2 linked regions of the Rhizobium sp. SSA_523 genome follow. The protein of the gene in region 1 interacts with the protein of each later gene in a pairwise test. Links are inferred from orthologs where the notes say so. Each region holds a gene or a part of one and is shown in the gene's direction. Other genes may lie near its edges. The genes, in order: hflC and ftsH.

What was found.
Region 2: the proteins of hflC (region 1) and ftsH interact in binary tests that used the Escherichia coli proteins (3 or more experiments, as listed by UniProt). The link is inferred for Rhizobium sp. SSA_523 from one-to-one orthologs.

The regions. Positions count from the first base shown.
Region 1 is NZ_CP129382.1:1,384,537-1,396,562, reverse strand. What follows is about bases 3,825-6,824. They hold hflC (protease modulator HflC), read left to right. Parts: upstream 3,825-4,796; coding sequence 4,797-5,852; downstream 5,853-6,824. Other genes in these bases: QTJ18_RS15150 (Do family serine endopeptidase), read left to right, coding at 6,019-6,824; hflK (FtsH protease activity modulator HflK), read left to right, coding at 3,825-4,800. Outside these bases: QTJ18_RS15190 (DUF4169 family protein), read right to left, coding at 1-68; QTJ18_RS15185 (SspB family protein), read right to left, coding at 136-648; QTJ18_RS15175 (PhzF family phenazine biosynthesis protein), read right to left, coding at 1,177-2,022; QTJ18_RS15170 (thymidylate synthase), read left to right, coding at 2,202-2,996; QTJ18_RS15165 (dihydrofolate reductase), read left to right, coding at 2,993-3,529; more of hflK, read left to right, coding at 3,676-3,824; more of QTJ18_RS15150, read left to right, coding at 6,825-7,653; QTJ18_RS15145 (GNAT family N-acetyltransferase), read right to left, coding at 7,677-8,261; phosphoserine phosphatase SerB, read right to left, coding at 8,258-9,148; tRNA (adenosine(37)-N6)-dimethylallyltransferase MiaA, read left to right, coding at 9,147-10,058; QTJ18_RS15130 (ATP-binding protein), read right to left, coding at 10,150-12,026.
Region 2 is NZ_CP129382.1:1,894,498-1,906,393, reverse strand. What follows is about bases 3,205-6,074. They hold ftsH (ATP-dependent zinc metalloprotease FtsH), read left to right. Parts: upstream 3,205-3,605; coding sequence 3,606-5,543; downstream 5,544-6,074. Other genes in these bases: glmM (phosphoglucosamine mutase), read left to right, coding at 5,804-6,074; tilS (tRNA lysidine(34) synthetase TilS), read left to right, coding at 3,205-3,437. Also shown: peptidoglycan-associated lipoprotein Pal, read left to right, coding at 171-713; tol-pal system protein YbgF, read left to right, coding at 902-1,948; more of tilS, read left to right, coding at 1,950-3,204; more of glmM, read left to right, coding at 6,075-7,159; QTJ18_RS17470 (outer membrane protein), read left to right, coding at 7,526-8,377; QTJ18_RS17465 (phosphoserine transaminase), read left to right, coding at 8,576-9,754; serA (phosphoglycerate dehydrogenase), read left to right, coding at 9,903-11,498; QTJ18_RS17455 (Tim44 domain-containing protein), read left to right, coding at 11,748-11,896. UniProt on the Escherichia coli protein: Acts as a processive, ATP-dependent zinc metallopeptidase for both cytoplasmic and membrane proteins. Plays a role in the quality control of integral membrane proteins.

The DNA.
Region 1 (12,026 bases):
TCCGCCTCTTTTTCCGACCGAGTCCGGGCTTTCCGGGCCAGCCGCAGATTGACGATATCGGCGCTCATCACATCCTCCCAGATCAGACATTTGGACAAGTGGTGCCGGCGGCCTCGGCCGCCTGCCATGGCGGGATCAGTGCTTCTTGCGGAAGGAGTCCAGCGATACCACGGAGCCCTGCTTCTTTTCCTCGTCCGTCTTTGCGTCTTCGTCCTCGGCGGCCGGCTTGGCGGCCACGGCATCCACCGGATAGGCGGTGATTTCGGCGGACTGATCGTCTTCCGCGGTGAGCGGTACTTCGAATTCCAGCTCGAAATTCACTGAAGGATCGTAGAAGCCGCGAATCGCATTGAACGGGATCGAGAGGCGCTCCGGCGTATCGGAGAAGGACAGGCCGATTTCGAAATGCGTATCCTGGACTTTCAGGTCCCAGAACTGGTGCTGGATGACGATGGTCATCTGCTCGGCATATTTCGATTTCAGAGCGGGGGAGATGCGCACGCCCGGCGCGCCGGTCAGGAAGGTAATGAAGAAGTGGTGATCACCCGGCAACCGTCCCGTTGCTGCCACTTCGGACAGAACCTTGCGGATAACGCCGCGCAGAGCGTCCTGCGCCAAGATATCGTAACGGATGTGATCCTGCCCCATAGGTTCTTTCTTCCAATCGAATGTCGTGTGTCAAAGGCGATTTGTTTGCCCGTTATACGGCAGGTCCGGTCCGCGCGGAAGGGCCTTCTGAACCGGCAATCATATCGAGAGGCATTGACGGGATTAGGTGAAGGCTTCTGTTGCCAGGTGCCTTCGGACCCCGCCTCAAGGGGCTAACCAAGAGGACTTAGAGCGGAATTCCCGCACCGCCATTAGGCAGCGAGAGCGTATTCCTTAGCGTTGTTGTCGTTTGCAACTACACTTGTGACCCGATAACGGCGGTATCATGCCGAGCAAAAGTTCGATCTTTACGCCCTTGTCGATCCTATTTCGCCCCCATCAAAAGCCGGTCTGTCCATCAAGGAGCGACCGACCGGTTTTTGGTGGAGGCGCCGGGTACCGCCCCCGGGTCCAATAGGTTTATTACACCGACCGTTTATTGCCATAGCCGGAGCAAGCCCCGGCAAGACTTCATATAGGGGGTTCGGGGGCAATTGAAAAGGGGGCGAGCCGGGTCTGACGCCGCGATTATTGTTCGTGCAGGTGGAGCCTGCCCTCGATGACGGTGCGCACGCCGCCGCCGATCCACAGGCGGTCGCCCTCGCGTTCCACATGCACGCGACCCGAGCGCTGCACCTGCGTGCCCTGCGCGGCGATATAGGCATCCGGTGCCAGACCGGCCGCGACCAGCCAGCTGGCCAGTCCCGCATTCAGGCTGCCGGTGACCGGATCTTCGAAGCCGGCCGCGGTGAAGGCGCGCACTTCGAAATCGCAGCGCCCGGGATCCGACGTCTGCGGATGCGGGCCGACAAGGCCGACGCGGATGCCCTTGATCTTCGAAAAATCCGGGCGGACGGCCAGAACCTCGCTTGCCGAGCGCAGCAGGAGCGCCATCCAGCCGGGTCCGTTATCCACCCAATGCGCCGCGACCACCTGCTCTTGCGTCAGATCAAGCGCCAGCCGGACGCGATCAACGAGGTCCTCTTCCACCGGACCGCTCCGCTTCAGGGGAGGCGCCTGGAAGGCAAGGCCGGAGGCGGCGGGCCGGATCTGGATAAGGCCAGCCTTACATTCCTGGCGAATCAACGGTCCACCCGCGCGGCCGCCGGCTTCCAGCCAGGCATGACAGGAGCCGAGCGTGGGATGGCCGGCAAAGGGCAGTTCCTCGAGCGGCGTGAAGATCCGCAGGCGATAATCGGCATCCGTCCGGGTCGGGCTGAGAAGGAAGGTTGTCTCGCTGAGATTGGTCCAGCGGGCAAAGGCGGCCATTTCCGCATCCGAGAGGCCGTCGGCGCCGTGGACGACAGCGAGCGGATTGCCCGCCAGCCGCTCCTGGCAGAAGACGTCGACCTGACGAAAGGCAAAGCTGGTCATGCATGAACTCCCCGGATGCGGGCCTGCCGCCTTTTGTCGGTGCCATGGAAGAGGCCGTTCCGCAAGACCGGCGCGACGGACGAGAGACGGATTAGTTCTGGATGGCGGCGCTGCGGCCCTTCAACTTCTTCGCCGTCCTCTTTATGATCGAGGCTTCGAGTCTGAAGCGCAGGACAGAAATGAAACAGTATCATGACCTTCTCCGCCACGTGATGGATACGGGCGTCGACCGCGGCGACCGCACCGGTACGGGCACGCGCTCGGTCTTCGGCTATCAGATGCGCTTCGATCTCGCGGAGGGTTTTCCCGTCCTGACGACGAAGAAGCTGCATCTCCGCTCGATCATCCATGAATTGCTGTGGTTCTTGAAGGGCGAGACCAATATTGCCTATCTCAAGGACAATGGGGTCTCCATCTGGGACGAATGGGCGGATGCCAAGGGCGAACTCGGCCCGGTCTACGGCTATCAATGGCGGTCCTGGCCGCGTCCCGAGGGCGGCAGCGTCGACCAGATCGCCAATCTCGTGGAGGGGATCAAGCGCAATCCCAATTCCCGCCGCCACATCGTTTCGGCCTGGAATCCGGCCCAGGTGGATGAGATGGCGCTGCCGCCATGCCACTGCCTCTTCCAGTTCTACGTCTCGAATGGCCGGCTGTCCTGCCAGCTGTACCAGCGCTCCGCCGACATCTTCCTCGGTGTCCCATTCAACATCGCCTCCTATGCCCTGCTGACCATGATGGTGGCGCAGGTGACGGGCCTGGAGCCGGGGGATTTCGTCCACACATTCGGGGATGCCCACATCTATTCCAACCATTTCGAGCAGGCCGAACTGCTTCTGACGCGCACGCCGAAACGCCTGCCGGTGATGGAGATCAATCCGCAGGTAAGCAATATTTTCGGCTTCACCTTCGAGGATTTCAATCTCGTCGGCTATGAGGCCGATCCGCACATCAAGGCGCCGGTGGCCGTATGACGGGGCCGGCCATTCCCCTCGTGCTGATCGCCGCGGTGGCGCAAAACAACGTCATCGGCCGCGACGGTGACATGCCGTGGAAGCTGTCGACGGATCTGAAGCGGTTCAAGCAGATGACGCTCGGCAAGCCGGTGATCGTCGGCCGCAAGACGCTGGAAAGCTTCGGTGGCCGCCCGCTGCCGGGGCGGCCGCATGTGGTGGTGACGCGTGATCCCTCGCGCGCGGTGGAGGGCTGCAGCATGGCTGCCTCGCTCGCGCAAGCAATCGAGACGGCGAGGGGGATTGCGGAAACAACCGGTGCGGACGAGATCTGCGTTATCGGCGGCGGCGAGATCTACGCCCAGGCGATGGATCGGGCCGACAGGCTTTACATCACGCATGTGGAGACCGTGATTGCCGATGGCGACACGGTCTTCCCCGCGATCGACCCTGCGATTTTCGAGAAGGTGGAGGAGAGTGCCGTCCCGGCCGGCGAACGCGATACGTTTCCCACCCGTTTCGCCATCTATCGGCGCCGGACTGCGGCAAACTGAAACAATTCGTTACCTAACACCCGCAAGTCACGTCTTCGCGCGTTGAAAGCGAACCGGCGCATACCTATAACGGGGCAATGACCCGATTGCCGCATTTGTGACGCGGCGCGTCGAGGGGTGGGAGTGACTCGAACAAAGAGGTTTTGATGCCCTGGAGCAATCAGAATGGCGGCGGTCCCTGGGGGGGCGGCGGCAATAATCAGGGGCCATGGGGCCAGGGGCCGAACCGCCCGCGTGGTGGCGGTGGCGGAAATGGCGGTGGCAACGGAGGTCCGCCGGATCTGGAGGATATCATCCGCCGCAGCCAGGACAGGCTGCGCGGTGTGGTTCCGGGCGGTTTCAATGGTGGCGTCTTCGCCATCATCCTCGTCGTGATCGCTGCCTTTGTCGTCTTCCAGTCGGTCTATACCGTGCAGCCGGATGAGCGTGGCGTCGAGCTTCGCTTCGGCAAGCCGAAGGACGAAATTTCCGGACCGGGCCTTCATTATCATTTCTGGCCGTTCGAAACCGTCGAGATCGTCAAGGTCACCGAACAGCAGATCAATATCGGCGCGCGTGGCAATGCCAATTCCAGCGAAGGTCTGATGCTGTCCGGCGACCAGAACATCGTCAACGTGCAGTTCTCGCTGCTGTTCACGGTCACCGATCCGCGTTCCTATCTCTTCAATATCGAAAATCCGAACTCGACATTGCAGCAGGTCGCCGAAAGCGCCATGCGCGAAGTCGTCGGTCGCCGCCCGGCGCAGGACGTCTTCCGCGACAACCGCGAGCAGATCTCCACCGAAGTGCGCGATATCATCCAGGGCACCATGGACACCTACGGATCCGGCGTTGCCATCAATGCCGTGCCGATCGAGGATGCGGCGCCGCCGCGCGAAGTGGCCGATGCCTTCGAAGAAGTGCAGCGCGCCGAACAGGATGAGGACCGCTTCGTCGAAGAGGCCAACCAGTATGCCAACCAGAAACTGGGTCAGGCACGCGGCCAGGCGGCCCAGGTGCGCGAAGAGGCGTCTGCTTACAAGGATCGCGTCGTCAACGAGGCGACCGGTGAGGCCCAGCGCTTCCTGTCCATCTACGATGCCTACAGGACAGCACCCGACGTAACCCGCGAGCGCATCTTCCTCGAAACCATGGAGCAGGTTCTGAAGAACTCCAACAAGATCATCCTGGATGACAAGCAGGGTGTCGTTCCGTATCTGCCGCTCAACGAGCTCACCCGCCAGGGCAATCCCCAGGCCGGCGGCGCCGTCAATCAGGGAGGCCGGCCGTGAACGCCAATCGTCTTCCAGCCATCCTGATCGGCCTCGCCGTCATCCTCTTCCTGGTCTATTCCTCGGTCTTCGTTGTGAATGCCAAGCAGCAGGCCATCGTGCTGCGCTTCGGCCAGATCCAGGACGTCAAGACCGAGCCCGGCATCTACTTCAAGCTGCCCTTCGCCTTCATGGATGCCGATCGCGTCCAGTATGTCGAGGACCGGGCACTGCGGCTCGATCTGGACAATATCCGCGTTCAGGTCCGTGGCGGCGCCTTCTACGAGGTCGATGCCTTCGTCGTCTACCGCATTACCGATGCGCGTCGTTTCCGCGAAACCGTTTCCGGCGATCGCGAATCGGCCGAATCGCGCCTGCGCACCCGTCTCGACGCGGCGCTCCGCCGGGTCTACGGTCTGCGAGACTTCAGCGCCGCCCTGTCGGATGAGCGCTCGTCGATGATGCAGGAGGTCCGCAACGATCTGCAGGCCGCTGCCGAATCGCTCGGTCTGAGCGTTCGCGACGTGCGTATCCGCCGGACCGACCTGACGCGGGAAGTCTCGCAGCAGACCTATCAGCGCATGAAGGCCGAACGTCTTGCCGAAGCCGAGCTGATCCGCGCCCGCGGTAACGAGCAGGGCCAGAGGCGTCGCGCCATTGCCGATCGCCAGGTGGTGGAGCTTGTCTCCGAAGCGCAGCGGGATTCGGAAATTCTCCGCGGTGAGGGCGATGCCGAACGCAACCGCATCTTCGGCGAAGCCTTCTCCCGCGATCCGGACTTCTTCGAGTTCTATCGGTCCATGCGCGCCTATGTCGGGGCATTGTCGGATACCGGCACGACCATGGTGCTGAGCCCGGACTCGCAGTTCTTCCGCTTCTTCAACCAAAGCTCTGCAGCGCCAGGCCCGCTTCCGGCCGAGGTTCCGGGTCAGGTTGAAGGTCAGGACGGTGGCGCCGCCGCGCCGGCGCAGGGCACTGCGCCCGTAGCCCCAGGTGCCACTCCGCCTGCGGCACCGGCGGCTCCGGCTGTCCCCGGAACGCCAGCGGCACCGGCTGGCGGCACGCGGCCCTGAGGCTGTGCGCAGACAAGCGTCAAGGATTGGCAAGGGGTGGCGAAAGCCGCCCCTTTTCATTGGAGCCACCACGATCTTCTGGGGACTCACGAAAAGGTAACTTCCCCTGTCTTCATTCCGCCTTATCTTTCAGAAAATCTGCCGTCTTTTGAACCAAGGAAGCCTGATGGTGAACTCCCTCCGAACGTCGCTCAGACAGGGCTCGGCAAGCCTGATGGCGTTGACCATGCTCGTTGCCGCTGCCGCTCCCGCATCGGCGCAAAATCCCGGGCCTGTGGCGCCTGTCCCGCCTGCGGCCCCGGCTCCTGCTGCTCCGCTTCCCGCTCCTCCGGCTCCCCCGGCTCAGGCACCCTCTGCTCAGGCACCCTCTGTTCAGGTGCCGGGCGGCCCGGCGATCGGATCTGGTCCGGCCTCGGTTGCAGGTCTGGCGGAAGGCCTGCTGGATGCGGTGGTAAACATCTCCACCTCGCAGAGCGTCAAATCCGGGACCGGCGGACCAAAGCCGGTCGTGCCGGAAGGCTCGCCCTTCCAGGAATTCTTCGACGATTTTTTCGATGGCGAGAACAAGGAACAGGGCAACCGCAAGGTCAATTCGCTCGGCTCCGGCTTCGTCATCGATCCGTCCGGCTATGTGGTGACGAACAACCACGTCATCGAAGGCGCCGATGATATCGAGGTCATCTTTCCGAACGGCAACAAGCTGAAGGCCAAGCTCGTCGGCACCGACACGAAGACCGATCTGTCGGTGCTCAAGGTCGAACCGAAGGCGCCTCTGACGGCGGTGAAATTCGGCGATTCCAGGAAGATGCGGATCGGCGACTGGGTTATGGCGATCGGCAACCCCTTCGGCCTCGGCGGATCGGTGACGGTCGGCATCATCTCCGCTCGCGGACGCAACATCAATGCCGGACCCTATGACAATTTCATCCAGACCGACGCCGCCATCAACAAGGGCAATTCCGGCGGTCCGCTGTTCAACATGACGGGCGAGGTGATCGGCATCAACACCGCCATCATTTCGCCGAGCGGCGGTTCGATCGGCATCGGTTTTGCGGTGCCGACGGAGCTTGCCCAGAATATCGTGCAGCAGCTGATCGAATTCGGCGAGACCCGCAGAGGCTGGCTCGGCGTTCGCATCCAGCCGGTAACCGACGATATTGCCGAGAGCCTCGGGCTCGACAAATCGCAGGGAGCGCTGGTGTCCGGCGTGATCAAAGGCGGTCCGGTGGATAATGGCGTCATCAAGTCGGGCGATGTGATCCTGACCTTCGACGGCAAGGCGGTGAAGGAAATGCGCGACCTGCCGCTGGCGGTGGCCGAAAGCCCGGTCGGCAAGGAGGTCGATGTCGTGATCCTGCGGGACGGCCAGCAGCAGACCGTGAAGGTCACGCTTGGCCGCCTGGAGGATTCGGCCGAGGCCGAGACGGAGGAGGCCGCGCCCGAGACCGAAGGCGATACGCCCGATCAGCAGGCGGATCCAGGTCAGGCCGAGGCGGAAGCGTCTGCGCAGATCTACGGCATGACCGTGGCCATGCTGGACGACGAAAAGCAGAAGAGCCTCGGCATTGCCGATAGCGTCGAAGGCGTGGTGATCACCGAAGTTGCCGCCGGTTCGCCCGCCGCCGAAAAAGGCCTCAAGCCGGGCGAGGTCATCGTCGAGATCGGCCAGGAATTCATGCAGACGCCGGGCGATGTCGTGGCGCGTCTGGATGCGCTGAAGGGCGAGGGGCGCCGCAATGCGCATGTGATGATCGCCAATCCGGCGGGCGAATTGCGCTTCGTCGCGCTGCCGCTCGAATAGGCGTTATGATGATCGTCCGGTCTTCACTCGGCTGAAGACCGGGCTTTCGTGCCCCCGGCGACATAGGTGACATGCCGCTTGAGATGCGGATGGGTGTCTGGAACGCGCGGATGGTCGAAATCCCGCTCCGGGCAGGCCACCATGCCGATGCGTTGCATGACGGCTGTCGAGCGGACATTGCCGGCAACGGCGAAAGAGACGATCTCCGGCAGGCGCAGCTGGTTGAAACCATGATGCAGCAGCGCCTGCGCCGCTTCGGTCACGTAGCCATTGCCCCAGAAGCGGGTGGCCAGGCGCCAACCGATCTCGATCGTGTCGATCGGGAAAATGGCCGGCATATTCGCGGGCGCAAGACCGCAAAAGCCAACCGCCTCGCCGAAATCCTTCACCTCCACGGCGTAGAAGCCGAGGCCGTCTTCGCGGATCATCGCGTTCACCCGCTCGAACAGCAGGTCGGCTTCCGCATAGGTGCGGCGGAAGGGGAAGAACTCCATGACCTTCGGATCGGCATTGATCTCCCGGAACAGGTTGCGATCCTCTTCCAGCCAGCTGCGCAAGCGCAGCCGCGGCGTTTCGAGAATGATGCGGGGCAAGGCGGGATCGGTCACGGCGCGACGAAGTCCGTCTTGCGATAGCCCTGGATGTAGAGAAGCGCCGTCAGATCGGCATGGTCGATGCGCATCCTGGCCTGTGCGGCAACCATGGGCTTGGCGTGCAGCGCAACGCCCGCACCGGCAAGCCCCAGCATTCCGAGATCATTGGCGCCGTCGCCCACCGCCATGGCCTCGTCCGGGGAAATGCCGCGCTCGGCGCAAATGCCGGCCAGGGCATCCACCTTGGCCTGTTTGCCGAGGATCGGTTCGGCCACTTCACCGGTGAGAATGCCGTCCGACTCCAGGAGGATATTGGCGCGGTTCTCGTGGAAGCCGAGCATTTCGGCAATGCGGCGGGTAAAGACGGTGAAGCCGCCGGAAACCAAAGCCGTGTAATAGCCCTTGGCGCGCATGGTCGCGATCAGTTCCGGGCCGCCCGATGTCAGCGTGATGCGTTTCTCGATGACGTCGTCCACCACCGAGATCGGCAGGCCCTTCAGAAGCGCGACACGCTCGCGCAGCGCCGGTTCGAAGGCGATCTCGCCATTCATGGCGCGGGCGGTGATCGCCGAGACCTGATCCTTCAGGCCGACCAGATCCGCCAGTTCATCGATGCATTCCTGGCCGATCATGGTCGAATCCATGTCGGCAATCAGGAAGGACTTGCGGCGGCTCTCGGCCTCCTGCACCACGAGATCGATCGGCCGGTTGCCGATGAGGGCTCGCAGAGTGGCCTCCGCAGCCTGCGCATCGGCCCCGTCCCGCAAGGCGATATCGCAGGCAATGCCGTCGGCCAGCCAGTAGAGGCCGGAGGCATTGGCGGCATTGGCGGCCTCTTCCCCCAGGCTTCCATCGAGAATGGGATTTGACGGATGGGCGATGAGCGTGGCAACGAGAGCCATGATGAAAAACCTTCGGGCAAATTGCGAGGCCATCCTGATAACCGGGCCGACGGCAGGCGGCAAGTCGGCGCTGGCTCTCGATCTTGCGGAACGGCATGACGGCGTCATCATCAATGCCGACAGCATGCAGGTCTACGACACGCTCCGCGTGCTGACGGCGCGCCCATCAGAGGCGGAATTGGCCTGGGCGCCGCATCGTTTATACGGTCATGTCGCGGCGACCACGGCCTATTCGACCGGCGACTGGCTGCGGGATGTGGAGAGACTGCTGGCCGAGGTGCGGAGAGAGAAAAAGCTGCCGATCATCATCGGCGGTACCGGCCTGTATTTCAAGGCGCTGACCGGCGGCCTCTCCGATATGCCGTCCATTCGGGACGAGCTTCGCCAGACCCTGCGCGCAAGGCTGTCATCGGAGGGGGCGGAAGCGCTCCATCGCGAGCTGGCAGAGGCCGATCCCGCCGTTGCGACGCGGCTGCAGCCGTCCGACGGGCAGCGGATCATACGCGCTTTGGAAGTGTTGGCGGCCACGGGACAGTCGATTTCCAGTTTCCAGCAGCGGCAAGGCCCCATGCTTGTCGATCCGGAGCGCGCCGAGAAGATCGTCGTGCTTCCCGAGCGTCAATGGCTGCATCAGCGGATCGACCAGCGCTTTGCCTTGATGCTGGAGCAGGGCGCGGTGGAGGAGGTCGAGGCGCTGCTTGCGCTTTCGCCGGCGCCGGACCTGCCGGTGATGAAGGCGATCGGCGTGGCTGAAATCGCCGCCATGCTTCAGGGCAAAATGCGCCGGGAGCTGGTGATCGAGCGCGGCCAGGCATTGACCCGGCAATATGCCAAGCGGCAGATGACCTGGTTCCGCAATCAGATGGACGAGAGCTGGCGCCGCATCGATCCCTCTTCGCCTTCGGACTGACGGTCAAGAATGGCTGCGATGGCATCCGGCCGCACGGGCGACCACGCTCGGATGCTGCGGCCTTTGCGGCCGCGGCGGGTGAGACTTCTCGTTAATCCTTGTCGTAAAGACTGCTCAACGGCTTGCGCAACAGTCTCTCGCGCAGCGAGCCTGCGCCTTCGCGGCGCAGGAGAGACGAGCGCGGGCTCACCTCGTCGGTATCACGCAACCTTGCTGCCTGTGGCGTCATGCCGGAGCCGGGAGACAACCCGGCGGACGGGGCGGGCGACGTTCCAGGCTGCGGGCCGGGCAGAGAGCCAGGCAAGGAGTTCGTCGCAGGATGGGAGAAGGCGCCGGAGGCCGCCTGGGGCTGGCTCACGTCGCGCCGGATGATCCGGTTCTCCGCTGCAGGCGGATAGCTGCTGGCGCGACTACCCGGCAGCATGTCGGGCCGATAGGGTTCGAGCCCAGGCTGAGCGGCGGATGGCGACGCATCCGAACCGAGTTCGGTGCGCCAGCGGGCAAGTTCGGCATCATCGGCAGCAAGGTCCAGCGCGGCGCGCTGCTCGCCATCGGCGGCCGACAGGGACTTCTGGAAGTTGCTGATATCGGGACCGGACACGGCCCGCATGCGGGACACCACCTTGCGCAGGTCGACATTGTCCGGCGTGATCTCGCTGCCCTTGTCGGATACGCCGTTGGCTTTCGGCAGGCGATCCTGATCCACCCGGGCAAAGCGCATGCGCATCGGAACGCTGATGGCTTCGCCGAAGGCGATCGCCTCGCCATTGCCGATCGACGACAGGAAGCTCATCGTCGACAGCGAGGAATTGGGAATGGCCGAGCGGATGATCTCCTGGTCGCTATCGTTTGACAGCCGCATGGCAAAGACGGTGGAGCACTGCGACAGGATGGTCTGGTCCAGTTCCCCCGGACGCTGCGTGATGACGCCGAGCGAGACGCCGTATTTCCGGCCCTCCTTGGCGATGCGGGCAATGGCCTGGCGGGTGGGGAAGAAGCCGAGTTCGCGATCAGCAGGCACGTAGCGGTGTGCCTCTTCGCACACGACCAGCATGTGAATGGCGCCTTCGCTCCACAAGGCCAGTTCGAACGACATGCGGCAGAGAATGGAGGCGACCGAATTGACGATTTCCGACGGAATGCCCGCCAGCTGGAAGATCGAGATCGGCTTGTCGCCGCCCGGTATGCGGAAGATATGCGCAATGGTCTCCATGATCGTATCGTTGATCGTGTTGTTGGAGAACATGAAATGGTAGCGCGGATCGTTGATCGCCGCCATGATGCGCACTTTCAGCGAGCGCAGGATCGGCTTTTCGGCGCGTCCCTCGAGCCGGCCGATGCGTTCATCGACCAGCGCCAGGAGATCCGCCATGCGGTAGGGAACAGGCGTGTCGGCGGTGACGGAGCTTTTCTCCGTCGTGCGCCGCATCAGCGGGTTGTCGCTGCCGCGGAAGGCGCGCTTGGCCTCCGGAATGAGGTCGCGCAGGACGTCGAGCTCTTCCGGCACGGGCGGGCGTCCGCGAAACAGCACTTCGGCGAATTCTTCGAGCCGCATCAGCCAGAAGGGCAGATCCAGCGTATCGGTATCGATGACCACGGATCGGGCCGGAAAGGCGGCGGCGAATTCATTGTGCGGATCGAGGATCAAGACCCGCAGCTTCGGATCGGCTTCAATTGCCTTGTGCAGAAGCAGCGAGACGGCCGTCGACTTGCCGACGCCGGTGGATCCGACGATGGCGAAGTGCTTCGACAGCATGGAGGGGATGTGGATCGTCGCGTCGATCGAATCATCCTGGGTGAGCGAGCCGATCACGCAGGTATCCGATTTTCCGGTGTCGTAGATCCGCATGAGATCGGTCGAGCGGATACGGTGCGCGATCGCGCCGAGATGCGGATAGCGCGAAATGCCGCGGGTGAAGCGCTCGCTGCCATCCAGGCCGACCTGCACTTCGCCCAGCAGCTCAACCT
Region 2 (11,896 bases), 510 kb from region 1 along the record:
CCGTTCGCCACGTTACTGCCGCAATCACCTGAAAATGCGGCATAACTGCCCTCTTTTAACGGAGTATTAACCATATTGGTTGGAAGAGGGTTAACCAGGAAAGATTACAGTCCGGCAACGCTAAAGCATCCGACGACGCTTCCCATTTTCTGATCAAGGAGAGACCGGCGATGAGCCGTACCCATATCCCGGCAATGAGCCGCATGCAGACCCTGGCACGCAATCCGGCCGTCATCGCAATGACCGTCGCTCTGGCCCTGGCAGGTTGCGCCAACAAGAAGAACATGCCGAACAGCGCCGGCGAACTCGGCCTGGGTGCCGGCGGCGGCGCCGGTGCGGCAACGCCGGGTTCCTCGCAGGACTTCACCGTGAATGTCGGCGACCGTATCTTCTTCGATACCGATTCGACCTCGATCCGCGCCGACGCCCAGCAGACGCTGGCCCGCCAGGCCCAGTGGCTGATGCGCTATCCGAACTATGCCATCACCATCGAAGGCCATGCGGATGAGCGCGGCACGCGCGAATACAACCTGGCGCTCGGCGCCCGCCGTGCAGCCGCAACGCGTGACTACCTGGCCTCGCGCGGTGTGCCGGCCAATCGCATGCGCACCATTTCCTACGGCAAGGAACGTCCGGTGGCCGTGTGCGACGATATCTCGTGCTGGTCGCAGAACCGTCGCGCTGTCACCGTTCTGGGCGGTGCCGGTTCCTGATCCGCGCATGCCGGCGCAGCTTGCCGCTGTCGCCGGATGAGGTGATCCGGTTTCGGTCAAATGTCGAATTTGGCCGAAACCGCCATATTCTCCCCAGAATGCCCGTGTTGGTGTAATGCCAATACCGATGAAATCCGTCTGTCTGCGCTGTCAAGGGAGCAGCCTTTACGATGAGCAGATCGAAGATCATGAAGAAACTCGTCCTCGCCACCGCTCTGGGCAGCCTTTGCCTCGGCGGCACGATCGCGCCCGCTTCGGCCTTCACCCTCCAGGATGTGTTCCAGGGCAGGGAGCGCCCCGTTGCGCAGGCCCAGGCGCCGGTGATCATGGCCCAGAGCTCCGCCGATGCGGTGCGTATCCAGCAGCTGGAGGAGCAGGTTCGCCAGCTGACCGGCCGTCTGGAAGATATGAGCTTCCAGCTTCTCCAGATCCAGGAGAACATGCGAAAGACGCAGGAGGACAACGAATTTCGCTTCCAGGAACTGGAGAAAAGCGGATCGGGCGGCTCGTCTGCTCCCGCAGTCGCTGCCGCGCCGGCAGCCGGCTCAAAAAAAAACACTAGCGATGAGGTCGGCCTGATCATTCAGGACACGCCCGCAGCCGGCACGACACCGCCGTCAGCCAGTGCGACGCCACCATCGGCCGGCGCTGCGCCATCTTCGGCGCCGCGCAGCCCGACGGCATCGAAGACCGCACCGGGCGAAACCACGCTTGGTTCGCTGGAGGTGGACAAGAGCGGCCAGCCGGTCGGCGCGGATATCAATCGCGGCGCGCGCAACGGCTCGGCCAGTCTTCCCGGCGTCGATACCGGCGCTGCGCCGGCCTCCGATCCGCAGCAGACGGCGTCGCTCGGAAGCGAGAGCGATGCCTATCGCGCTGCCTATGACCATGTCCTGTCGGGCGATTACAAGGTCGCCGAATCGGAATTCACCCGTTACCTGCAGGCCTTCCCGAAGAGCGCGCGCGCGGCCGATGCCAATTTCTGGCTGGGCGAGGCGCAATATTCCCAGGGAAAGTATAATGATGCCGCCCGCACCTTCCTGAATGCGCATCAGACTTTCAGCACCTCGCCCAAGGCTCCGGAAATGCTGTTGAAGCTCGGAATGTCGCTGGCCGCCCTCGACAATCGCGAAACCGCCTGCGCCACGCTGCGCGAGGTGTCGAAACGCTATCCCACGGCCTCGAAGCCGGTTCTGGGCAAAGTGGCAAGCGAAGAAAAGCGGCTGAGCTGCTGATATGGGCCTGGCGGCGCAGGCTGCGGCCGGTGATCCGCCGCTTTTGCCGATCGAGGCGCTGGAGCGCTTCCTGTCCCAACTGGTGCGGCCCGCCCGCATTCTCGTCGCCGTTTCCGGAGGCAGCGATTCGCTCGGCCTTCTCACCCTGTTATGGTCCCTGTCCAAGACGTGTCCGGATGCCGGCTGCGAGGTGATCGCCGCGACCATCGACCACGCCATGCGACCGCAGGCCGCTGACGAGGCGCGCAGTGTCGCGCGCTTCTGCCAGGAGCGGGGGATCACGCATGTCACCCGCCGCTGGGAGGGGGTAAAGCCGCAAAGCGGGCTGATGGCCGCGGCCCGGCAGGCGCGATACGATCTTCTGCTCGAGATTGCCGCGGCGCAGGGCGCGTCGCTGATCGTGACCGGCCATACGCTGGACGACCAGATCGAGACCGTCGACATGCGGGCCGCCCGGCCGGGCGGCGCGGCCGGCATCGGCACGGCGGGCATGGCGCCGGCGGTGCTTCTCGACACCAGGATCTGGCTGGCCAGGCCATTGCTCGCCAGCCGCCGTCAGGCGCTGCGCGAATGGCTTTGCGATCAGGGCATCGGCTTTATCGACGATCCGAGCAATGTCGATCTGCGCTTCGAGCGTGCGGCGCTGCGGGCCTCCCGCCAGCTCGACCTTGCGGAGGCTTCGCACCGCCTGCGGCAGATCCGCGCGGCCGGCGCGGCAAGGATCGGCCTCAATCAGGCGGCGGCAGGGCTTCTCGACCGCCATCTCCGTCTCCATCACGCCTTTCTGCATCCTTCCATGATGGAACGCCGTGCCGCGCCCGTGGCCCGCTTTTCGGCCGCCGCGCTCGACGAGCCTTTGGATGTCCTCACGCATGCGCTCGGCATGACCGCGGCGGTGCTGGGCGGCAAGCCGCACGTGCCCTCGCGCAACAGCATGGCGCGCGTCATGGCATCGCTCCGGGGACAGCCGGCCTGCCGCGTGACGGCGGGTGGCGTGGTTTTCGAGCGCCGGCGCGAGGCGCTCTTTCTGCTGCGCGAGGAGAGGGGCCTTCCGGTGCTGTTCGTGGAGGCTGGCGAAAGCGCGATCTGGGATGGGCGCTTTCGCATAAGGAATGGCAGTGCGGCGCGGCTGCGCGTCGCGCCGCCTCCGCCAGACCTTTTGCCGCAGCGATTGCCGGGCCTTCCGCCTGCGGACGAGGATCTGCCCCGGCGGATTGCGCAGCTCAGCACCCGCAGCTTTCCGCTTTGTGTGCCGGCCGAGGCGGCGGATGCGGCAGAGCCGGCTGTGGCGATGACGGGAGACGGGATCGCCAAGGGCAGGGGCCAAAGCGTTACGATGCCCGCCGGCGTCGAGATCGAGCCGGTTCTCCTGCCCTTCGAGCGGTTTCTGCCCTCCTTCGATCTGGCGCTCGCGCAAAGGCTTCGATGCCAGTTCGGGCTGCAGGAGGATCTGCCGCCTTTGCCATTCCGGGTGACAGGATGCAAATGACGGAGTTTAGAGCAAATTTGCCTTTCCGGCGCCGATTCCCGTCAAGGATCTTTGGTATAAATCATCATGAGCATCAGCCTTGCCTTGGCAAGGCTTCGCCGCAATCCTATGTTAGAGGACAAGTAAGGCGGCTGCCAGTGAGCGTGCCGTCAGTGTCCGGGGAGTTCGATGAACCCAAACTTTCGTAATTTCGCCCTCTGGGCGATAATCGCCCTCTTGCTGATCGCTCTGTTCAGCATGTTCCAGACGGCGCCGTCGCAATCGAGTTCGCGAGAGGTTCCCTACTCGCAATTCCTGCGCGATGTCGATTCCGGCCGCGTGCGTGACGTCATGGTCACCGGCAACCGGGTGACAGGCACCTATAACGACAGCGGGACGGGCTTCCAGACCTATTCTCCCGTGGTCGATGACAGCCTGATCCAGCGTCTGCAGTCGAAGAATGTGACGATCGCGGCCCGGCCTGAAACCGATGGCTCCTCGGGCTTCCTGAGCTATGTCGGCACGCTTTTGCCCATGCTGCTCATCCTCGGCGTCTGGCTGTTCTTCATGCGGCAGATGCAGGGCGGTTCGCGCGGCGCCATGGGGTTCGGCAAGTCGAAGGCGAAGCTTTTGACGGAAGCGCATGGCCGCGTGACCTTCGACGATGTCGCAGGCGTCGACGAGGCCAAGCAGGATCTCGAGGAGATCGTGGAATTCCTGCGTGATCCGCAGAAGTTCCAGCGGCTCGGCGGCCGCATTCCGCGCGGCGTGCTGCTGGTCGGACCGCCCGGCACGGGTAAGACCCTCCTGGCGCGCTCGGTTGCCGGCGAGGCCAATGTGCCCTTCTTCACCATTTCGGGTTCGGATTTCGTCGAAATGTTCGTCGGCGTCGGTGCCTCCCGCGTACGCGACATGTTCGAGCAGGCGAAGAAGAACGCGCCCTGCATCATCTTCATCGATGAAATCGACGCGGTCGGTCGTCATCGCGGCGCCGGTCTCGGCGGCGGCAATGACGAACGCGAGCAGACCCTCAACCAGCTGCTGGTCGAGATGGATGGTTTCGAGGCCAATGAGGGCATTATCCTGATCGCCGCGACCAACCGTCCCGACGTGCTGGATCCGGCCCTTCTGCGTCCCGGCCGTTTCGACCGCCAGGTGGTCGTGCCCAATCCGGACATTGTCGGCCGCGAGCGCATTCTCAAGGTGCATGCCCGCAACGTGCCGCTGGCACCCAATGTCGATCTCAAGGTTCTGGCCCGCGGCACGCCCGGCTTTTCCGGCGCCGATCTGATGAACCTCGTCAACGAGGCCGCCCTGACGGCGGCGCGGCGCAACAAGCGTCTCGTCACCATGCAGGAATTCGAAGACGCCAAGGACAAGATCATGATGGGCGCCGAGCGGCGCTCCTCGGCCATGACCGAGGCGGAGAAGAAGCTGACCGCTTATCATGAAGCCGGTCATGCCATCACCGCGCTCAACGTGCCTGTCGCCGATCCGCTCCACAAGGCAACCATCATCCCGCGCGGTCGCGCGTTGGGCATGGTCATGCAGCTGCCGGAAGGCGACCGCTATTCCATGAGCTACAAGTGGATGGTCTCGCGTCTGGTGATCATGATGGGCGGCCGCGTGGCCGAAGAATTGACCTTCGGCAAGGAGAACATCACCTCCGGCGCCTCTTCCGATATCGAGCAGGCCACCAAGCTTGCCCGCGCCATGGTCACGCAATGGGGCTTTTCCGACGTGCTCGGCCAGGTTGCCTATGGCGAGAACCAGCAGGAAGTCTTCCTGGGTCACTCGGTGTCGCAGTCCAAGAATGTCTCCGAAGCCACGGCCCAGAAGATCGATACGGAAGTGCGCCGTCTGATAGACGAGGCCTATACCGAGGCGCGTCGCATCCTGACCGACAAGCATGACGATTTCGTCACGCTGGCGGAAGGGCTCCTGGAATACGAGACGCTGTCCGGCGAGGAAATCAAGTCGCTGCTGAAGGGCGAAAAGCCCGCACGCGATGCCGGTGACGACAGCCCGACCGCCCGTGGTTCCGCCGTTCCGAAGGCGGGTCCCAAGCGGGACGAGCCCAAGAGCGATGGCGAGCCGGAAGGCGGGCTGGAACCGCAGCCGCATTGATGTGATCGGCCCTCCGGGCAGCGAGCATCTCCACTTCAAGGCCGCCGGGATCTCTCCGGCGGCCTTTTTGTTTCAGAGAACGCTGAAGTATAAGGCTTCGGTAACGGGATATAATCAATTTTGACGCTAATTTATGTGCCAGCCGAGGTCATCTGTGGCATGAGCGGACATGCTCGCCGCAGACGGCAATGCGCCTCGGCGGCCGATGGACAACAAGACGCGTTGAAGAACACGCGCGGATTTCAAGGAGCTCGTCACGCATGGCACGCCGTTACTTTGGCACTGATGGCATTCGCGGACAATCCAATGTCTTCCCCATGACACCGGATCTCGCCATGCGGGTGGGGATTGCGGTGGGAACCATCTTCCGGCGCGGCAATCACCGGCACCGGGTGGTGATCGGCAAGGATACGCGCCTTTCCGGCTATATGCTGGAAAACGCTCTGGTTGCCGGCTTCACGGCCGCCGGCCTCGATGTCTTCCTGCTGGGTCCCATTCCGACGCCTGCCGTTGCCATGCTGACCCGCTCGCTGCGCGCCGATATCGGCGTCATGATTTCGGCCTCGCACAATCCCTTTGCCGATAACGGCATCAAGCTCTTCGGGCCTGACGGCTACAAGCTGTCGGACGAGCTGGAGCTGGAGATCGAGGACCTGCTCGACAACAAGGATCTCTTTTCGCAATTGGCCAAGCCCAGCGAGATCGGCCGAGCCAAGCGCGTCGACGGCGACATCTATCGCTACATCGAATTCGTCAAGCGCACCCTGCCGCGCGATGTGACTCTGTCCGGCCTCAGGATTGCGATCGATTGCGCCAATGGTGCGGCCTATAAAGTGGCTCCGGCAGCGCTCTGGGAGCTGGGGGCGGATGTGGTGACGATCGGCAATACGCCGAACGGCACGAATATCAATCTCGATTGCGGCTCCACCAGCCCCGAGGCGCTGCGTCGGAAGGTTCACGAAGTGCGGGCCGATATCGGCATTGCGCTGGATGGCGATGCCGACCGGGTGATCATCGTCGACGAGAATGGCGAGATCATCGATGGCGACCAGCTGATGGCGGTGATCGCCGAAAGCTGGGCGGCGGAGGAAAAGCTGCGCGGCGGCGGGATCGTCGCCACCGTCATGTCCAATCTCGGCCTGGAGCGCTTCCTGCAGGGCAAGGGTCTGACGCTGGCCCGCACCAAGGTCGGCGACCGTTATGTGGTCGAACATATGCGCCATCATGATTTCAACATTGGCGGGGAGCAATCCGGCCATATCGTCATGTCGGATTTTGGCACGACGGGTGACGGCCTGGTGGCCGCGCTGCAGATCCTGGCACGGGTGAAGCGGCTCGGCCAGCCGGTGAGCGAAGTATGCCGCCGCTTCGAGCCGGTGCCGCAGCTGCTGCGCAATGTACGGTTTGCCGGCGGCGCGCCGCTGGAGGACATCATCGTCCGCCAGGCGATCGAAAGCGCGCAGGCGGAACTCGGCGCGCGGGGCCGGCTGGTCATCCGCCCCTCCGGTACCGAACCGCTGATCCGCGTGATGGCCGAGGGCGACGACCGCAGCCAGATCGAACGCATTGTCGATGATCTGGTCGGCGCCATTGCCAATGTGCGCACCGCCGCCTGACGGCGCTATCGGAAAATATCCTGGCGCCGGTCGATGCGCCTAATGGTTTTCCAAGGCCCGCCTCCGTAACGAGGCGGGCCTTTTGCCGTTCTTTTCTTCGGCTTTCATTTCGAACCCATATCTGGCCGGGCCTGCGGCGAGATCCGCGACCGGACGAAGATCGTCTGGTGCAGACCAGTCGAGGCAGGTCGAAAGGACGACACACCTGGTCCTCATCTTCATCTGGTCCAAAAAAACGCGACCAGTGCTCAGGCTTCTTCTCTCTTAAACGGTCCTTAACCTTTCTCGTTAATCATATTCGTTAGATTTCACGAGGGATCAGGGCCGCCTGAGCGCGCCGATTAATTCGAAGTTGGAGCAGGATCCATGAAGAAGACATTGATGGGCGCGATTGCCATTGCCTTGGCGGCAGGGACGGCGCATGCGGCCGACGTGTATCAGCCGCAGCCGGAACCGGCCTTTACCGATGTGCCGGAAGTCCAGGTGCAGCAATCGTCCAGCGGCTGGTATCTGCGCGGCGATATCGGCTACGGTTTCACCGATTTCGACGGCGCGGATTTCTACCAGGGCAATTACACCGGAGCCAAGGCCGATTTCCATACAGCCAAGCTGCGTGACGGTCTGACGCTCGGCGCCGGCGTCGGCTATCAGGTGAACAGCTATCTGCGCACCGATCTGACCTTCGACTATTTCAACAAGGCGAAGTTCGAAGGCTCGACGCGCGGCAGCGGCGCAGGTTTCGGTGCCTGCGTCGGCCCCTGCACCTCGCATGACCGGTCGAGCATGCGCGCCTACAGCCTGCTGGCCAATGCCTATGTCGATCTCGGTACCTATGGCTACATCACGCCCTATGTCGGCGCCGGCATCGGCGGCACCTATGTCAAATGGGACAAGCTGCGCAACACCTCCTGCGCCGATAATGGCAGCGGTTGCGATCCCACCATCGAACATGGCGGCAAGGGCAGCTGGCGCTTCACCTATGCCCTGATGGCCGGTGCGACGATCGATGTCACCTGCAATCTCAAGGCGGATGTCGGCTATCGCTATCGCCATGTCCAGGGCGGCGATATGTTCGGCTACAACCAGAATGGCGGTCCGGGCTTCGACAAGGGCTTCGACCTGCATGAGGCGCGCGTCGGTGCGCGCTACACTTTCGGCGGTTGCGCTGCCCCTTACGTGCCGGAAGAAGTTCCGCCGCAGCCGATCATCTACAAGTAATCGCCCGGCAATCTCACCATTGCTCGACAGGGTCGCCGAAAGGCGGCCCTGTTTTCGTTTGGCCGGACCCTCTCTTGCGCAGAGAAAAAACCGTCATCCGCCAGCCGCCGCGCCTTGACCGGAACCCGCTTCTCCCCTAAACACGGCGGCGGGACACCTCTCCCCAACGAGAGGCTTTCTATCTGGAAGGATAGCCAAATGGCGAATCTCGCAAAGCCGGACCTGCGTCCGAACAATACCCATTTCTCTTCTGGCCCTTGCTCCAAGCGCCCCGGTTGGTCGCTTGATGCCCTTTCCGACGCGCCGCTTGGGCGTTCGCACCGCGCGAAGATCGGCAAGGCGAAGCTGAAGCAGGCCATCGACCTTACCCGTGATATTCTTCAGGTGCCGGCGGATTACCGCATCGGCATCGTTCCGGCCTCCGATACCGGTGCCGTCGAAATGGCCATGTGGTCGCTGCTCGGCGAGCGTGGCGTGGACATGGTCTCCTGGGAAAGCTTCGGCGCCGGCTGGGTGACGGATGTCGTCAAGCAGCTGAAGCTCAAGGATGTTCGCAAGTTCGAGGCCGATTACGGCCTGCTTCCGAACCTCGCCGAGGTCGATTTCGACCGCGATGTCGTCTTTACCTGGAACGGCACGACGTCCGGCGTGCGCGTTCCCAATGCGGATTTCATCCCTGCTGATCGCAAGGGCCTGACGATCTGCGACGCCACATCGGCGGCCTTCGCGCAGACCATGGATTTCTCCAAGCTCGATGTCGTTACCTTCTCCTGGCAGAAAGTGCTGGGCGGGGAGGGCGGCCACGGCATGCTCATCCTCAGCCCGCGCGCTGTCGAGCGGCTGGAAAGCTACACCCCGGCCTGGCCGCTGCCGAAGATCTTCCGCATGACCAAGGGCGGCAAGCTGATCGAGGGCATTTTCACCGGCGAGACGATCAACACGCCGTCCATGCTCTGCGTGGAAGATTATCTGGATGCGCTGAACTGGGCGAAATCGCTCGGCGGCCTTCAGGCGCTCGTGGCACGGGCCGATGCCAATGCCAAGGTGATCTTCGATTTCGTCGAGGCTCATGACTGGATCGCCAATCTTGCGGTCGATCCTGCGACCCGTTCCAACACATCCGTCTGCCTGAAGATCGTCGATCCGCAGGTTCAGGCTCTGGATGCCGATCAGCAGGCGGCTTTCGCCAAGGGCGTCGTCGCGCTCCTGGAGAAGGAAAACGTCGCGCTCGATATCGGTGCCTATCGCGATGCACCCTCCGGTCTGCGGATCTGGGCCGGCGCAACGATCGAGACTGCCGACATGCAGGCCGTCATGCCCTGGCTGAGCTGGGCCTTCGAGACCCAGAAGGCCGCTCTGGCCCAGGCTGCCGCCTGATCCTTTTCAATGCATGGCATCGTCATCCTCGGCTTTTTGCCGAGGATCTTACCCGATAACCAGGACCGATCGGCCGCAAATGCTCGCAACAAGCCCGAGCATGACGGCGGAGAGGTTTTTGCCTGAACCCTTTTAAGGAGCCCAACCCATGGCACCTCGCGTTCTCGTATCCGACGAACTTTCCGAAACCGCCGTCCAGATCTTCCGCGATCGCGGCGTCGATGTGGATTTCCAGCCGAAGCTCGGCAAGGACAAGGACAAGCTGGCCGAGATCATCGGCAATTACGATGGTCTGGCGATCCGCTCCGCCACCAAGGTCACCGAAAAGCTGATCGCTGCCGCCACCAATCTGAAGGTGGTCGGTCGCGCCGGCATCGGCGTCGATAATGTCGACATTCCGGCCGCGTCCAAGCGCGGTATCATCGTGATGAATACGCCCTTCGGCAATTCCATCACCACGGCTGAACATGCGATTGCGCTGATGTTCTCCGTGGCCCGGCAGATCCCCGCCGCCGATGTCTCCACGCAGGCCGGCAAATGGGAAAAGTCGAAATTCATGGGTGTCGAAATCACCGGCAAGACGCTCGGCGTCATCGGCGCCGGCAATATCGGCTCCATCGTCTGCTCGCGCGCCATCGGGCTGAAAATGCGCGTTCTGGCCTATGATCCCTTCCTGTCCGTGGAGCGCGCGCAGGAAATGGGCGTGACCAAGGTGGAGCTGGACGAGCTTCTGGCGCAGGCGGATTTCATCACCTTGCATGTGCCGATGACCGACAAGACCCGCGGCATCATTTCCCGCGAGGCGCTGGCAAAGACCAAGCCGGGCGTGCGCATCATCAACTGCGCCCGCGGCGGCCTGGTGGACGAGCAGGCGCTCGCGGATGCCATCAAGTCGGGTCACGTGGCCGGGGCGGGTTTCGACGTGTTCGAGGTGGAGCCGGCGACGGAAAGCCCGCTTTTCGGCCTGCCGAACGTGGTCTGCACGCCGCATCTTGGCGCATCCACCACCGAAGCGCAGGAGAATGTGGCCCTGCAGGTGGCCGAGCAGATGGCCGATTACCTGGTCAACGGCGCCGTTTCCAATGCCATCAACATGCCCTCCATCACGGCAGAGGAAGCGCCGATCCTGAAGCCCTTCATCCGGCTGGCCGATGTTCTCGGCTCCTTTGCCGGCCAGGTGACCGAAAGCCCGATCAAGGCGATCGAGATCCTCTATGACGGCGTAACCGGCACGATGAACACCAAGGCGCTGACATCGGCGCTGCTGGCGGGCCTGATCCGCAACCAGGTCTCGGACGTCAACATGGTGTCCGCGCCAATCATGATCAAGGAAAAGGGCATCGTCCTGTCGGAGGTCAAGCGCGACAAGACCGGCGTCTACGACGGCTACATCAAGCTGACGGTGACGACCGAAAAGCAGACCCGCTCCGTCGCCGGCACCGTCTTCTCGGACGGCAAGCCGCGCTTTATCCAGATCAAGGGCATCAACATGGATGCCGATGTCGGTCAGAACATGATCTACATCTCCAATACCGACGTTCCGGGGATGATCGGCTTCATGGGCACCACGCTCGGCAATGCCGGCGTCAATATCGCCAACTTCCAGCTTGGCCGGGAGAAGGAAGGCGGCGATGCGATTGCCCTCCTGTATGTCGATGGTCTGATCGACAAGACCGTGCTCGACCAGTTGACGGCCAATGCCGCCATCAAGCAGGCCAAGCCGCTGGTCTTCAACGTCGACTGATCCCGTCGGTTTCGACAGGCTGATTTGCCGGGCCCGGCTGCGAGGATTTCGCAGCCGGGCCCGCTGCGTTCGGCAAAGGGTTTCGGGCGGCGCCGGTTGTGCCCGTTCAATTGTCTTCACATTTGCGAAAAATCAGGTCCAACCCCTAAAAGCATCAGGCAATGATCGCTATATGGGATGCAATAGCCCGGAAAGCGGTTCCGCAGCAGGCGGCATCCGCGAAGCCGTGGACTTTGTGAGGAGAGAGAAATGTTTTCCACGCTTCGGCGATTCAAGCATGCGGCATCGGTCATGGCCATCGGTATGGTCCTGTCCGTGGCTGCCGTCGATTTTGCCGAGGCGCGGCGCGCCGGCTCGAGCGGCTTTGGCAGCCGCGGGACGCGCACATTCGCCGCACC